3 regions of the Blastomonas sp. 34TW genome follow, and region 1 is predicted to be linked to each of the others. Evidence: predicted binding sites of a transcription regulator. Region 1 holds the regulator's gene; each other region holds the start of a gene.
What was found. The regulator LexA, encoded in region 1, represses DNA repair genes until DNA is damaged. The targets are predictions, from matches to a motif close to GTTCCNCNCTTGTTCT.
Positions count from the first base shown of each region.

Region 2: uvrA (excinuclease ABC subunit UvrA) is a predicted target of LexA. The motif match lies at 2,452-2,467, and genes of this name have one in related genera.
Region 3: OPU69_RS05420 (ribonucleoside-diphosphate reductase subunit alpha) is a predicted target of LexA. The motif match lies at 3,378-3,393, and genes of this name have one in related genera.

Region 1 is NZ_JAPFGW010000016.1:9,937-14,465, forward strand. Features, by position in the region: gene trpC (indole-3-glycerol phosphate synthase TrpC) at 1-514, shown strand, start outside; gene moaC (cyclic pyranopterin monophosphate synthase MoaC) at 514-984, shown strand; gene OPU69_RS17345 (molybdopterin molybdotransferase MoeA) at 984-2,186, shown strand; gene lexA (transcriptional repressor LexA) at 2,274-2,996, shown strand; gene OPU69_RS17355 (FAD-binding domain-containing protein) at 3,067-4,263, opposite strand; gene OPU69_RS17360 (thiol-disulfide oxidoreductase DCC family protein) at 4,260-4,529, opposite strand, start outside.
Region 2 is NZ_JAPFGW010000004.1:40,729-45,257, forward strand. Features, by position in the region: gene OPU69_RS06780 (hypothetical protein) at 1-429, shown strand, start outside; gene OPU69_RS06785 (sensor histidine kinase) at 426-1,802, shown strand; gene OPU69_RS06790 (hypothetical protein) at 1,830-2,288, opposite strand; gene uvrA (excinuclease ABC subunit UvrA) at 2,480-4,529, shown strand, end outside.
Region 3 is NZ_JAPFGW010000003.1:50,227-54,755, forward strand. Features, by position in the region: gene OPU69_RS05410 (ribonucleotide-diphosphate reductase subunit beta) at 1-775, opposite strand, end outside; gene OPU69_RS05415 (endonuclease domain-containing protein) at 874-1,257, opposite strand; gene OPU69_RS05420 (ribonucleoside-diphosphate reductase subunit alpha) at 1,332-3,344, opposite strand; gene OPU69_RS05425 (fumarate hydratase) at 4,065-4,529, shown strand, end outside.

The DNA of each region.
Region 1 (4,529 bases):
TGAGCCCTATTTCCAGGGGCATGACGATTATCTGGTTGCCGCGCGCGCCGCGTGCGACCTGCCCTGTTTGCGCAAGGATTTCATGGTCGATGTCTGGCAGGTGGCCGAAAGCCGCGCGCTGGGGGCCGATGCGGTGCTGATCATCGTCGCCGCGCTCGACGATGCGACCATGGCCGAGATCGAGAGCGCGGCGCTGGACCACGGCATGGACGTGCTGGTCGAGGTGCATGACGAGGCCGAGATGGAGCGCGCGCTCAAGCTCCGCTCGCCGCTGATCGGGGTGAACAACCGCGACCTGCGCAGCTTCGTCACCGATATCGCCACCACCGAGCGGCTGGTCGGCATGATCCCCGAAGGCCGCATCGCGGTGTCCGAAAGCGGCATCAACAGCCATGCGGATTGCGTGCGTCTGTCAGAGCGTGGCGTACGCTGCTTCCTGGTCGGGGAATCGCTGATGCGCCAGCCCGATGTCACGCAGGCGACGCGCGCGCTGCTCACCGGAGCAGCCGCCTGATGGACAAGCTGACCCATCTCGACGCGACCGGCGCGGCGCAGATGGTCGATGTCTCCGCCAAGGCCGATACCGTGCGCGAGGCGGTGGCCGAAGGCGTGATCACCATGGCCCCGGCGGTGATCGCCGCCATCCGCGCGGGCGATGTCAAGAAGGGCGACGTGCTGGGCACGGCGCGCATCGCGGGCATCATGGCCGCCAAGCAGACCAGCAACCTGATACCGCTCTGTCACCCGCTGCCGATCTCCAGCGTCTCGGTCGATTTCGAGTATCTCGAGACCGGCGTGCGCGTCGAAACCCGCGTGCGCACCAACGGCAAGACCGGCGTCGAGATGGAAGCGCTGACCGCCGCGAACATAGCCCTGCTCACGATCTATGACATGGCCAAGGCGCTCGATAAGGCCATGGTCATCGGCCCGGTGCGGCTGCTCGCCAAGAGCGGCGGCAAGTCGGGCGACTGGACCGCCGACTGATGGCGGGCGGGCTTATCCCGCTCGACGAGGCGCGCGACCGCCTGCTCGCGCTTGCTGCGCCCCGCCCCGCGATCAGCCTTCCGCTCGATCAGGTCACCGGCCTCACCCTGGCCGAGCCGCTGGTGTCGCAGCGCAACCAGCCCGCCGCCGATCTGTCAGCGATGGACGGCTATGCGGTGCGCAGCGCCGACCTGCCCGGCCCATGGCGCGTCATCGGCGAGAGCGCGGCGGGACGGCCCTTCGCGGGCGTACTTGCGCCGGGACAGGCCGCGCGCATTTCGACGGGCGCGATGATCCCCGATGGCGCAGATTGCGTCGTGGTGCAGGAAGACGTCGCGCGCGAGGGTGACCGGCTGACGCTCACCGGCGATGGCCCCGCAGCTCCCGGCGCGCATATCCGCCGCGCAGGGCATGATTTCGCAGACGGGACGCAACTCGCTGATGCGGGTGCGATCATCGACGCGCGGCTGATCGCGCTTGCCGCGATGGCAGGGCACGGCGCGCTCGCCGTCCACCGCCGCCCGCGCATCGCGATCCTCAGCACCGGCGACGAGCTTGTCCCACCCGGAAACCCGCTGCCCTCGCCCGCGCATATCCCGGCGAGCAACGGCGTGATGCTGGCAGCGATGCTGTCTTCCCTACCCTGCGATCTGATCGTCCCGCCGCTGCTGCCCGATGACCGCGCCACCATCGCCGCGGCGCTGCTCGAGCACAGCCAGGCCGATATCATCGTCACCACCGGCGGCGCATCGGTCGGCGATCACGACCTCATCCAGCCCGCATTGCTCGACAGCGGCGGAACTGTCGATTTCTGGCGGATCGCGATGCGACCAGGCAAACCGGTGATGGTCGGACGTCTGGGCGATGCGATCGTGCTCGGCCTGCCGGGCAATCCGGTCTCGGCCTATGTCACTGCGACGTTGCTGCTGCTGCCGCTGGTGCGCAAGCTTTTGGGTTATCAACAGCTTGTCCCTGCCACCTCCCAGGCGATCGCAGGCGAACCCTTCCCGGCGAACGGCCCGCGCCAGGATTTCGTGCGTGCGCGCTTCCACGATGGCGCGCTCATCCGGCTGAGCAATCAGGACAGCGGAGCGCTATCGGCGCTGCTTCAGGCGGATGCGCTGGTGGTCCGGCCAATCGATGCGCCCGAGGCCAAAATCGGCGATCCGATCGATTATATCGCGCTTCGCCACGGGACTTGACACAAGCTCTTGACCTGACCGTCTTTGTTTCGTAATTGTTCCGTATTCGTTCGAACGCAGGTTCGGCGCAGAAAAGGAACATCGGCGATGCTGACCCGCAAGCAACATGACCTGATCCGCTTCATCCAGGAACGGCTGGAGGCCGATGGCGTCTCGCCTTCGTTCGAGGAAATGAAGGAAGCGCTCGATCTCAAGTCCAAGTCGGGCGTGCACCGGCTGGTCAGCGCGCTCGAGGAACGCGGCTTCATTCGCCGTCTTCCCAACCGGGCGCGCGCACTCGAAATCCTGAAGCTGCCAGAGGCGAGCGTGAAGCCGCGCGAGAAGGAGCTCGCCGCTGCTGCCGCCGCGCGCGCCGATGCCGCGCGGAGCAATGTCGTCAGCATGGACGCGGTGCGCAAGGCGGTGTTGCCGGAGCCTGCGAACAGCAATGTGCTCGAAATTCCGCTGCACGGCCGCATCGCCGCCGGTGCGCCGATCGAGGCGTTCGAGGGCACCGAGATCCTGCCTGTTCCCGCCGCCCTGCTCGGCGCGGGCGAGCATTATGCGCTCGAAGTGTCTGGGGACTCGATGGTCGAGGCGGGCATTCTCGATGGCGACTTTGCGTTGATCAAGCGCACCGAAACCGCGCGCGACGGCGAGATCGTGGTCGCGCTGGTGCGCGGCGAGGAGGCGACGCTCAAATATCTGCGCCGCGAGAACGGCCGCATCCGGCTCGATCCCGCCAATGCGTCCTACGCGCCGCAATATTACGCGCCGCACGAGGTGCAGGTGCAGGGCAAGCTGGCCGGCCTGTTGCGCCGCTATCACTGATGCCGATCAAGCGGGCCTGGCGATCGCCGGGTCCGCGTCGGAATGGGCGGGCCGCTCCCCTCGAAGCGGCTCAGGTGCGGGTGAGCCCCATATCCTCGAGCAGCCGCCCCATATGCTGCTTGAACGGGAAGAAGCCCTTGCGCGCGTGCGGCCAGAAGGTGTCGTCCCATGCCCGGCGCACCTGGACGAGTTCGATCCCTTCGCCCGCCAGCGCCTTGGCGATTTCCGTCAGCCGCGTCGCGACCGGGCCGACCGGGGCATAAGGCGTCACCACCCGGTTGACGCCCGCCTCACGCGACGCCTGCACGATCGCCTCGGCATTCAGGGCATCTATCCGCTTCACCGGTGCCCTGCCGGTTTCGCCAAGCGACGCAGCCATGTCGTGCGCAGCATCCGCAACGAAGCCGCGCGCCTTTTCACCCCAAAGCAACGCCGGATCGGCAGCGATGCAGGTGCCGCAGATATCAACCTCGCGGAGCACCGCATCATCCGGGTGCATGTCCTCGCTGGTGATCAGCAGCAGCGCCGGCGCCCCCCTGGCCGATCCTGCCGCAGGCAAGGGCGCTGCGGCAGGTACCGGTGCTTCGGTCAGCGGCTCGGCGATTTCCGCCAGGCCCTTCGGCGCAAACCGCCCCCCGGTATAGCGCGCGATATTGTCGGCCGTGGCGAGATAGGTCTTGCCCGCCGTCTGCAAGCCCGCGACCCAGCGCCAGGACAGGGTATTGCTCGCCGCATCGGCATCGATCAGATGGCGCAGGAAGAAACCCGCGCCCAGCGTCCAGGGCAGCCGCAGCGTGAAGATCCAGATCGAGGCGAACCACATGCGTGCGTGGTTGTGCAGATACCCCGTCTCGACCAGCTCGCGCGCCCAGTCATCGAAGCCCTCGATGCCGGTGCGGCCCGCTTCCGCCTGTTCCAGCGCGCGGACATTGCGCAGCCGCTCGTGCTGCTCGTCGCGCTCGACGAGGAAGCGCTCCCAGATGCCGGGCCGCATCTCGAGCCAGCCCTTCCAATAGGTGCGCCACAGCACCTCCTGCACATATTTCTCCGCCGCCGCGAGCGAATGCCGTTCCAGCACCGCCGCGCACACTTCCTGCTCGTTCAGCAGGCGATAGCGCAGCCAGGGTGAAAGCTGCGACACCGCGCTGGGCCGACCGGGCCCGAGATCGCTGTTGCGCCCCTCGGCATAGGCGCGGCCCGCGTGCGGCACGAAGGCATTCATCCGCGCAAGGCCCGCCGCGCGCGTCGGTTCGAACACTCCGCTCATACCCGCCGCTCGCGCAGCAGACCCTGCAGGCGTGGTCTGATCGTGAGAAAGCGCAGATAGGCACGCTCGAGCATCGCCAGCACCGGCTTCCAGCGCGCGATGAGACCGAGCGGTCGCAGCAGGGGAATGGCACGCCACATCGCCGCAAAGGCCGCTGCGCCAGAGAGCATCACGCCATTTTCGCGCGCATGGAAGCGTTCGAGCAGCGCCGTGCGATCGATCGGGCAAGAGCCGCCCGGCGTCGATACGTCGATGAAGTCGATCGC
Region 2 (4,529 bases), on a different contig from region 1:
GAGCTGAACAGGGCGGCTGCAGCATTTCTGCAAGGCTTTGACGAGCGTCGCGGACGCCCGCACCGGCTGATGCGGTTCTGCCATTTGTTCGAACTGCCCCGCAGCGCGGAAGCCTGGTCGCTCGCCGAAAATGGCGCGAGCCTGACCGTCGCGATGCTGGAACGGGCGAGTGGGCTCCCCGCCGATCTTCTGTTCGACATGCTGCGCGATGCCGATCTCGCGCGGCTGGCCGTGGTCTTGCGCGCCTGTGGCCTGGAGACCGATTTGGCCGCCGGGCTGCTGCAAGGGCTGGCTGCCCTCGCCTCCTTGCGACCTGACGCCTTGCCGCCTGCCGCAGACCTGCGCGCGCTCGTTCCGGAGGATGCGGCCCGGCTCGTGGCAGGCTGGCGCAATCTCGATCCGCTGGCGCATCCGGGAGCCCTGTGGTGATCGCTCGCGCCAATCCTTCGGAGGCAGGCCCGGCAAGCGCCAAGGCCGATTCCCCACACGTCGTGAAGATTGATCGCGACGGGCGGCTGCTGCATGCCGACGCCCGGGTGGCTGAGCTGCACAAGGCGCTCGGTGGTGCAGAGGGCGAGGTGCTCGCCATTCCCGCGCTGCTCGATCTGGCCCGCCACGCGATGCGGCTGGGCATGCGCCTGTCGCGACCGCTGACGATTATCGGCCCGAAGGAATCGGTCGATCTGTGGTGCGACTGCGAACCGGGTACGCAAGGGATCGATCTCCGGATCAGCCAGTGGCGAGAAAGACCGCTGCCCGAAGCCGGACCTGCCGCCCCGCTGCCCATCTTCGTGCCTTCTTCCGAGACGAGCGTGGATATTCGCGTCGATCCGCTCGGCCGCATCCTGCATGTGCAGGATATGGTGACGCTGCCGGCTCACTGGGATGCCGTGCGCGTCACGCTGAAGCCCGTGGGCGCGCTGATCGCGACCGAGGATGGCGCGCCGCTGGTGCTGGCGGATTGTCACAACGGCGTGCGCGTCCGCCTGATCGGCGACCCCCGGTGCTGGACCCTGTATCGCACTCGCAGCGATGCTGGCGCCGGATGGAACCTGCAACTGACCGAAGCGCCCGCCGCACCGGAGCCGCAAGCCGCCCCTTCCCCCCCGCCGCTGTTCGATGGCGAACGCCTCGCGCATATGTTCGGCAGCCAGATCGGACCGGCGCTGCGCCAGCCGATCGGACGGATCATCGCCAATGCCGAGACCATCGGTGGTCGGCTCGAGGGACCGTTGCGTTCGGATTATGCCGGCTATGCTGGAGATATCGCCTCAGCCGGACGACACCTGCTGGCGCTGATCGACGATCTGGCGGATCTGGAAGCGATCGAAGCCAGCGGGTTCAGCGCTGCGAGCGAACCGGTCGATCTTGCCGATCTCGCCCGGCGCGCAGCGGGTCTTCTCGCGCTCAAGGCCGCCGACCGCTCGATCCGGATCGACAAGCCTGCCGAGGACGAAAGCCTGGCTGCGACCGGCGAATTCCGACGCGTGCTTCAGGTCCTGCTCAATCTGCTGGGCAATGCCATCAATTACGCGCCCGATGGATCGATGATCTGGCTGCGGCTCGACGAGGGTCCGGATTGGGCCAGCGTGACCGTCGCCGATCAGGGACCGGGGCTTTCGGAAGAAGATCAGCAGCGGCTGTTCAACAAATGGGAGCGGCTGGGCCGCAGCGGCGACGGCGGCAGTGGCCTCGGCCTGTACATATCGCGGCGGCTGGCGCTCGCGATGCAGGGCGACCTGACAGTAGAAAGCGCGCCCGGACAGGGGGCGCGCTTTACCTTGGTGTTGCCGAAAATATAGGGCGCGCGCCACGAGGCGCGCCCCAGTTCATTTTGGCGTGACGGGCGCCTGCGCACAGCGCTTGCGGTCGCCAGCGTTGCAGGCGGCAACATCGGCTTCCCACTGCGTGTAGATGGCGTCGTAGAGCTTCTTCACCTCGGCATATTCGGACTCGGCCCGCGCGCGCGAATCGACCGTATTCTCGTACAGCTTCATCTGGTTTTCGTAGCTGGAACGGCGCGCCTCGTAATTCGCGAGATTGGCGGCATTCTGCGCGAGCTGTGCGTTCGACGCTTGCACCTGCGCAGCATTGGCGGCTTCGCGCTCCGCCTGTTCCTCGGGCGTGCTCGGATTGCGGGTAACGGGCGACGGCTCCATGGATCCGCTATCGGGCTCAGCGGCGGCGGGGGCACTGGCCTGCTGTGCGAAAGCGGGCATGGCGAGCGCCGAAGCAGTCAAAGCGATGGCCAGCGAGGCGCGGCTGAACGGGCGAAAAGTCATCATCATATTCCCTCAAGACAAAGTTGATCTCGATTAACACGGCTACGATCATCGCTCAAAGCGGTTCCATTCGTCGCACGCCGCGCCCTTGCAGCCAGCGCACCGCAGCACCATGTTCCGCCCGCGACCCGGCTCCAGCGCCGCACCGTGCTTTCTGCCGCTTGCCAGCGGAACATCAATAGAACATAAGGCCGTTCATGCTCACTCACATCTCTGTGCGCGGCGCGCGCGAACATAATCTCAAGGGCGTGGACATTGATCTGCCGCGCGATCAGCTGATCGTCATCACCGGGCTTTCTGGCAGCGGCAAGTCGAGCCTGGCGTTCGATACCATCTATGCCGAGGGTCAGCGGCGCTATGTCGAGTCGCTCTCGGCCTATGCGCGCCAGTTCCTCGAGATGATGCAGAAGCCCGATGTCGAGCATATCGACGGGTTGAGCCCCGCGATCAGCATCGAGCAGAAGACCACCAGCCGCAATCCGCGCTCGACGGTCGCGACCGTCACTGAAATCTACGATTACATGCGCCTGCTCTGGGCACGCGTCGGCGTGCCTTATTCGCCCGCGACCGGCCTGCCGATCACCGCGCAGACCGTCAGCATGATGGTCGACCGCGTAATGGCACTACCCGAAGGCACGCGCTTCTATCTGCTCGCGCCCGTCGTGCGTGGTCGCAAGGGCGAATATCGCAAGGAACTGGCCGAGTGGCAGAAAGCCGGTTTCACCCGCGTACGCATCGACGGCGAGATGTACGAGATCGACGCCGCGCCTGCGCTCGACAAGAAATACAAGCATGACATCGAGGTCGTCGTCGACCGCATGGCGGTGCGTGAGGGCATCGAGACACGGCTGGCCGACAGTTTCGAGACCGCGCTCAAGCTCGCCGATGGGCTGGCCTATGTGGATCTGGCCGATGGGACGGTAAATGCCCTCTCCCCTTCAGGGGAGAGGGAGGAGCCGCGCAGCGGCGGAGGGAGAGGGGAAAATGCATCCGATGCGCCTGCCCCCCTCCCAACCCTCCCCCCTAAAGGGGAGAGGGCGCAAAAGGGCATGAAGAACGCGGGCATCCCCGACAACCGCATCATCTTTTCCGAACGCTTCGCCTGTCCTGTATCGGGCTTTACCATCGAGGCGATCGAACCGCGGCTGTTCTCGTTCAATGCGCCGCAAGGCGCCTGCCCCGCTTGCGATGGCCTTGGCGAGAAGATGTATTTCGACCCGCAGCTGGTCGTGCCCAACGAGGAACTGAGCCTCAAGAAGGGCGCGATCGTGCCCTGGGCGAAATCAAACCCGCCCTCGCCCTATTACATGCAGGTGCTCGCCAGCTTGGCGCGCGAATTCGGTTTCTCGCTCGATACGCCATGGCAGGACCTGCCCGGCGAGGCGCGGCTGATCATCCTGCACGGCACGGCGGGCAAGCCGGTGACGCTGCGCTTTCAGGACGGGCGCAAGAGCTATGAGGTCAAGAAGCCGTTCGAAGGCGTGATCGGCAATCTGAACCGCCGCATGCTGCAGACCGACAGCGCCTGGATGCGCGAGGAACTGAGCAAGTATCAGACCGCGCAGCCCTGCGAAGTCTGCGATGGCGCGCGCCTGAAACCCGAAGCGCTTTCGGTCAAGGTGGCGGGCGAGGACATCTCGATCTCGACCCGCCGCTCGGTCGCCGATGCGCTGCATTTCTTCGAGACGCTGAGCGACAAACTCGGGCCGCAGCAGCAGCAGATCGCCAAGGCGATCCTCAAGGAAATCATCGAGCGGCTGGGTTTTCTCAACAATGTCGGGCTGGATTACCTGAACCTCGACCGGACCTCGGGCACGCTCTCGGGCGGCGAATCGCAGCGCATCCGGCTCGCCAGCCAGATCGGCAGCGGTCTTTCGGGCGTGCTCTATGTGCTCGACGAACCGAGCATCGGCCTGCACCAGAAGGACAATGACCGGCTGCTGGTGACATTGAAGCGCCTGCGCGATCTGGGCAACACCGTGATCGTCGTCGAGCATGACGAGGATGCGATCCGCACCGCCGATTATATCGTCGATCTCGGCCCCGGCGCCGGCGTGCATGGCGGCGAAGTCGTCGCCAAGGGCACGCTGCCCGAGCTGCTCAAGGCGAAGGATTCGCTGACAGCGCAGTACCTTACCGGCGAACGCAGGATCGAGGTGCCCAAGAAGCGGCGCAAGGGCAATGGCAAGAAGCTGACCGTGCACAACGCGCGCGCCAACAACCTCACTGGGGTGACCGCCTCTATCC
Region 3 (4,529 bases), on a different contig from region 1:
AGCGGATATAGCGCTTGATCTCCTTGGCCGTCATGCCGCTGACCGGGCCCTGTTCGAATGCCAGGTCGATGAACGCATCTTCCAGCCGCACGGTCTTCTGGCAGCAGTCGATAATGTCCTCTTTCACTGCCTTGGTCAGGCAGCCGCGCTCGGCGCAGAAGGCGTGGAACAGGCGGATGATGCCTTCGCAGTGCAGGCTCTCGTCGCGCACCGACCAGCTGACGATCTGGCCCATGCCCTTCATCTTGTTGAAGCGCGGGAAGTTCATCAGCATCGCGAAGCTGGCGAACAGCTGCAGCCCTTCGGTAAAGCCGCCGAACATGGCGAGCGTGCGCGCGATGTCCTGATCGTTGTCGACGCCGAAGGTCGCGAGATAATCGTGCTTGGCCTTCATCTCCTCATATTCGAGGAACATGCCATATTCGCTTTCCGGCATGCCGATGGTGTCGAGCAGATGGCTGTAGGCGGCGATGTGCACGGTTTCCATGTTGCTGAACGCGGTCAGCATCATCTTGACCTCGGTCGGCTTGAACACGCGGCCATAATTTTCGTGATAGCAATTCTGCACCTCGACATCGGCCTGAGTGAAGAAGCGGAAGATCTGCGTCAGCAGGTTGCGCTCATGGTCGGACAGCTTCTGCGCCCAGTCGCGGCAATCCTCGCCGAGCGGCACCTCTTCGGGCATCCAGTGGATCTGCTGCTGGCGCTTCCAGAAATCATAGGCCCAAGGGTATTCGAACGGCTTGTACTGCGTGCGGGCTTCTAACAACGACATCGAGTTACTCCGAATTCCCCTCTCCCAGTGGGAGAGGGAGGGGCCCAGGCGCAGCCTGGGAGGGTGAGGGTGATGCGGTGGGGATCAGGCTGTCGCCCTCACCCTTCCGCGACTTCGTCGCTCCTTCCCTCTCCCTTGAGGGAGAGGGATATGGCGTTCACAACATATTCCGGGTCGGGCAGCACATCGCTGTTCCAGAACCGGATGACCCGGTAGCCCTGCGCTTCGATGAAGCGCGTCCGGGCCGCGTCATATTTTGCCCGCTGATCGTGCTGGCCGCCGTCCACTTCGATCACCAGCTTCTCCCGGAAGCTGAGGAAATCCGCGAAATACGGCCCGATCGGCACCTGTCTGCGAAACCGCGCAGCCGGGAAATTCTCGCGTAACGCCAGCCAAAGAGCGCGCTCTGCATCGGTGGCATCGTGGCGCAACTGGCGGGCGCGGGGGACAGTGCCGGAAGGCTGATTGCGATAGGTGCGCATGGCTGCCCGCCTTTCACCCTCACCCTTCCGCCGCTGCGCGGCTCCCTCCCTCTCCCGGTGGGAGAGGGAATTGCTCACTGGCAGGCCAGGCACTCGTCGTAATCCGTCGTTTCGCCGAGCTCGAACTTGGGCGCGTCGATGGTGTTGTCCGCCTCGACGCCGCCGGCAAAGCCCGCGCGCTGGACCGACTTGGAGCGCAGATAATAGAGCGACTTGATGCCCAGCTCCCATGCGCGGAAGTGCAGCATCAGCAGGTCCCATTTGTCGACGTCCGCCGGGATGAACAGGTTCAGCGACTGGGCCTGGTCAATGTACGGCGTGCGGTCGGCTGCCAGTTCGAGCAGCCAGCGCTGGTCGATCTCGAAGCTGGTCTTGAACGCGTCCTTTTCCTCCGCGCTCAGGAAGTCGAGATGCTGGACCGAGCCGCCGCGTTCGAGGATCGAGTTCCACACATTGGTCGAATCCTTCGACTTTTCGCGCAGCAGCTTTTCCAGATACGGGTTCTTGACCACGAAGCTGCCCGACAGCGTCTTGTGGGTGTAGATGTTCGCGGGGATCGGCTCGATGCACGCGCTGGTGCCGCCGCAGATGATGCTGATCGACGCGGTCGGCGCGATCGCCATCTTGCAGCTGAAGCGCTCCATCACGCCCTGATCGGCGGCGTCGGGGCAGGGGCCGCGTTCCTTGGCAAGCAGCATCGAGGCCTCGGACGCCTTGGCCGCGATATGCTTGAAGATCTTCATGTTCCACGACTTGGCGAGCGCCGATTCGAAGCCGAGGCCGCGTGCCTGGAGGAACGAGTGGAAGCCCATCACGCCCATGCCGACCGAACGCTCGCGCATCGCGCTGTAGCGGGCGCGCGCCATTTCGGGCGGGGCGCGGTCGATATAGTCCTGCAGCACATTGTCGAGGAAGCGCATCACGTCCTCGATGAAGCGCTTGTCGTCGTGCCACTGGTCCCAGGTCTCGATGTTGAGCGAGGACAGGCAGCACACGGCGGTGCGGTCGTTGCCCAGGTGATCGCGGCCCGTGGGCAGGGTGATCTCGCTGCACAGGTTCGAGGTCGAGACCTTGAGGCCGAGTTCGCGGTGATGCGCGGGCATCATGCGGTTCACGGTATCGTTGAACACGATATAGGGCTCGCCGGTGGCGAGGCGCGTTTCGACGAGCTTCTGGAACAGCGCGCGCGCATTCACCGTGCCGCGAACGCTGCCGTCCTTGGGGCTCTTCAGGTTGAACTCGGCACCGTCGCGCACCGCTTCCATGAACTCGTCGGTCAAAAGCACGCCATGGTGCAGGTTCAGCGCCTTGCGGTTGAAATCGCCCGAGGGCTTGCGGATTTCGAGGAACTCCTCGATCTCCGGATGCGAGACATCGAGATAACAGGCGGCCGAGCCACGGCGCAGCGAACCTTGCGAAATCGCGAGGGTCAGCGAATCCATCACGCGCACGAACGGAATGATGCCGCTGGTCTTGCCATTGAGGCCGACCGGCTCGCCGATGCCGCGCACATTGCCCCAATAGGTGCCGATGCCGCCGCCGCGCGAGGCGAGCCAGACATTCTCGTTCCAGGTGTTGACGATGCCCTCAAGGCTGTCATCGACGCTGTTGAGATAGCAGCTGATCGGCAGGCCCCGGCCCGTGCCGCCGTTCGACAGCACCGGCGTTGCGGGCATGAACCACAGCTTCGAAATATAATCATAGAGCCGCTGGGCGTGCTCCTGATCGTCGGCATAGGCATCGGCGACGCGCGCAAACAGGTCCTGATAGGATTCGCCGGGTAGCAGATAGCGGTCTTCCAGCGTCTCCTTGCCGAAATCGGTGAGCAGCGCATCGCGGCTCTTGTCGGTCACGACATGGAACCGGCGCGCGGCGACGGCCTTGCTGTCCAGAGCCTCTGCGGGCTTGGCGGCGGCAGCGGCTTCGGTGGCGGCCATGGCGATCAGCGCCATTTCCGCAGAATTGGTTTCGCCGGACGCGATTTTTGCGCCTGCGCTTGCGGCCGAATCCGTCTTTGCGGCTGCGTCGAGTACATCTGCTTCACCCATATCGTCTGCGCTACCCTTGCCCGTATCTCTGAAATCCATGGCGCCCCCGTAAGACCGTTGATGGGAAACTTTGTTCCGCAATTGTTCGACTCGGGGCGCAAGCGTCCCGTATAGCATCTTGTGGCCCGCGACGGGGGAAAACTTATCCCCAGTGATGCGTCGAAAAGGGGTAAAACGCCCTTGACGTGGAAGCCGATGTCTGCCCCCGCGCTTCGATTGAACCACTGGTATTGGTATGCCCCGTCCGCATGCCCCACTACCTATAGTGCCGTTTCCTGATTCCGGCGCAAGAGGGTAAATGGTTAATTAGGCCAACCGTTCGTCGCGCGTGGGATTCCACTCGTCGCTGATGCAACCGGACCGAGGCGGCGCGACGCGCGGAAAAAAGCCGGTCCGAAAAATCGCAAGAGGGCAAATGCGGCTTGCCCACAATTTCCTCTCCACAGGCTTGTGCACGGCAAATTTGGGGCTGTGCAAAAGACTGCGGAGCACATCTGGTGGCAAGGGGTGGATGCGTGGCGAGGCCTCCCGAGTTCCTCGCACGCGCTCCTGGCAAGGCCAGTGCTACGGCAGGGAGATCACCGTGTTTCACGCATCCGGGTGCAGATAATAAGCCGGTCAGGGCATTCTGGCAAATGGGCTGGGAACATGACAGATTCCCTTGTGCCCCGGCTTGCGATAGCGTCACGCCCACAATAGAGACGGTCGCAATTCATCCGCCAGCGCCTTGCAAGAGCGCGTCCAGCTTGGGGGAATGCCATGACCGTGACCATCAAAGCCGCCGACCTGATCGAGAGCGTCGCCGACGCGCTGCAGTTCATCAGCTATTACCACCCGATGGATTATATCCGCGCGCTCGGTAAGGCGTATGAGGCGGAGCAGTCGCCCGCGGCCAAGGACGCGATCGCGCAGATCCTCACCAACAGCCGCATGTGCGCCGAAGGGCATCGCCCGATCTGCCAGGATACCGGAATCGTCAACGTGTTCGTCAAATGGGGCATGGACTGCCGCCTCGACGACACGTCGCGCTCGCTGCAGGAGATTGTCGACGAGGGCGTGCGCCGCGCGTACCTCCACCCGGACAACAAGCTGCGTGCCTCGGTGCTCGCCGACCCCGCCTTCACCCGCCGCAACACCAAGGACAACACGCCCTGCGTGCTGCATGTCGAGATGGTGCCGGGCCATCACGTGCATGTCGATGTCGCGGCCAAGGGCGGCGGCAGC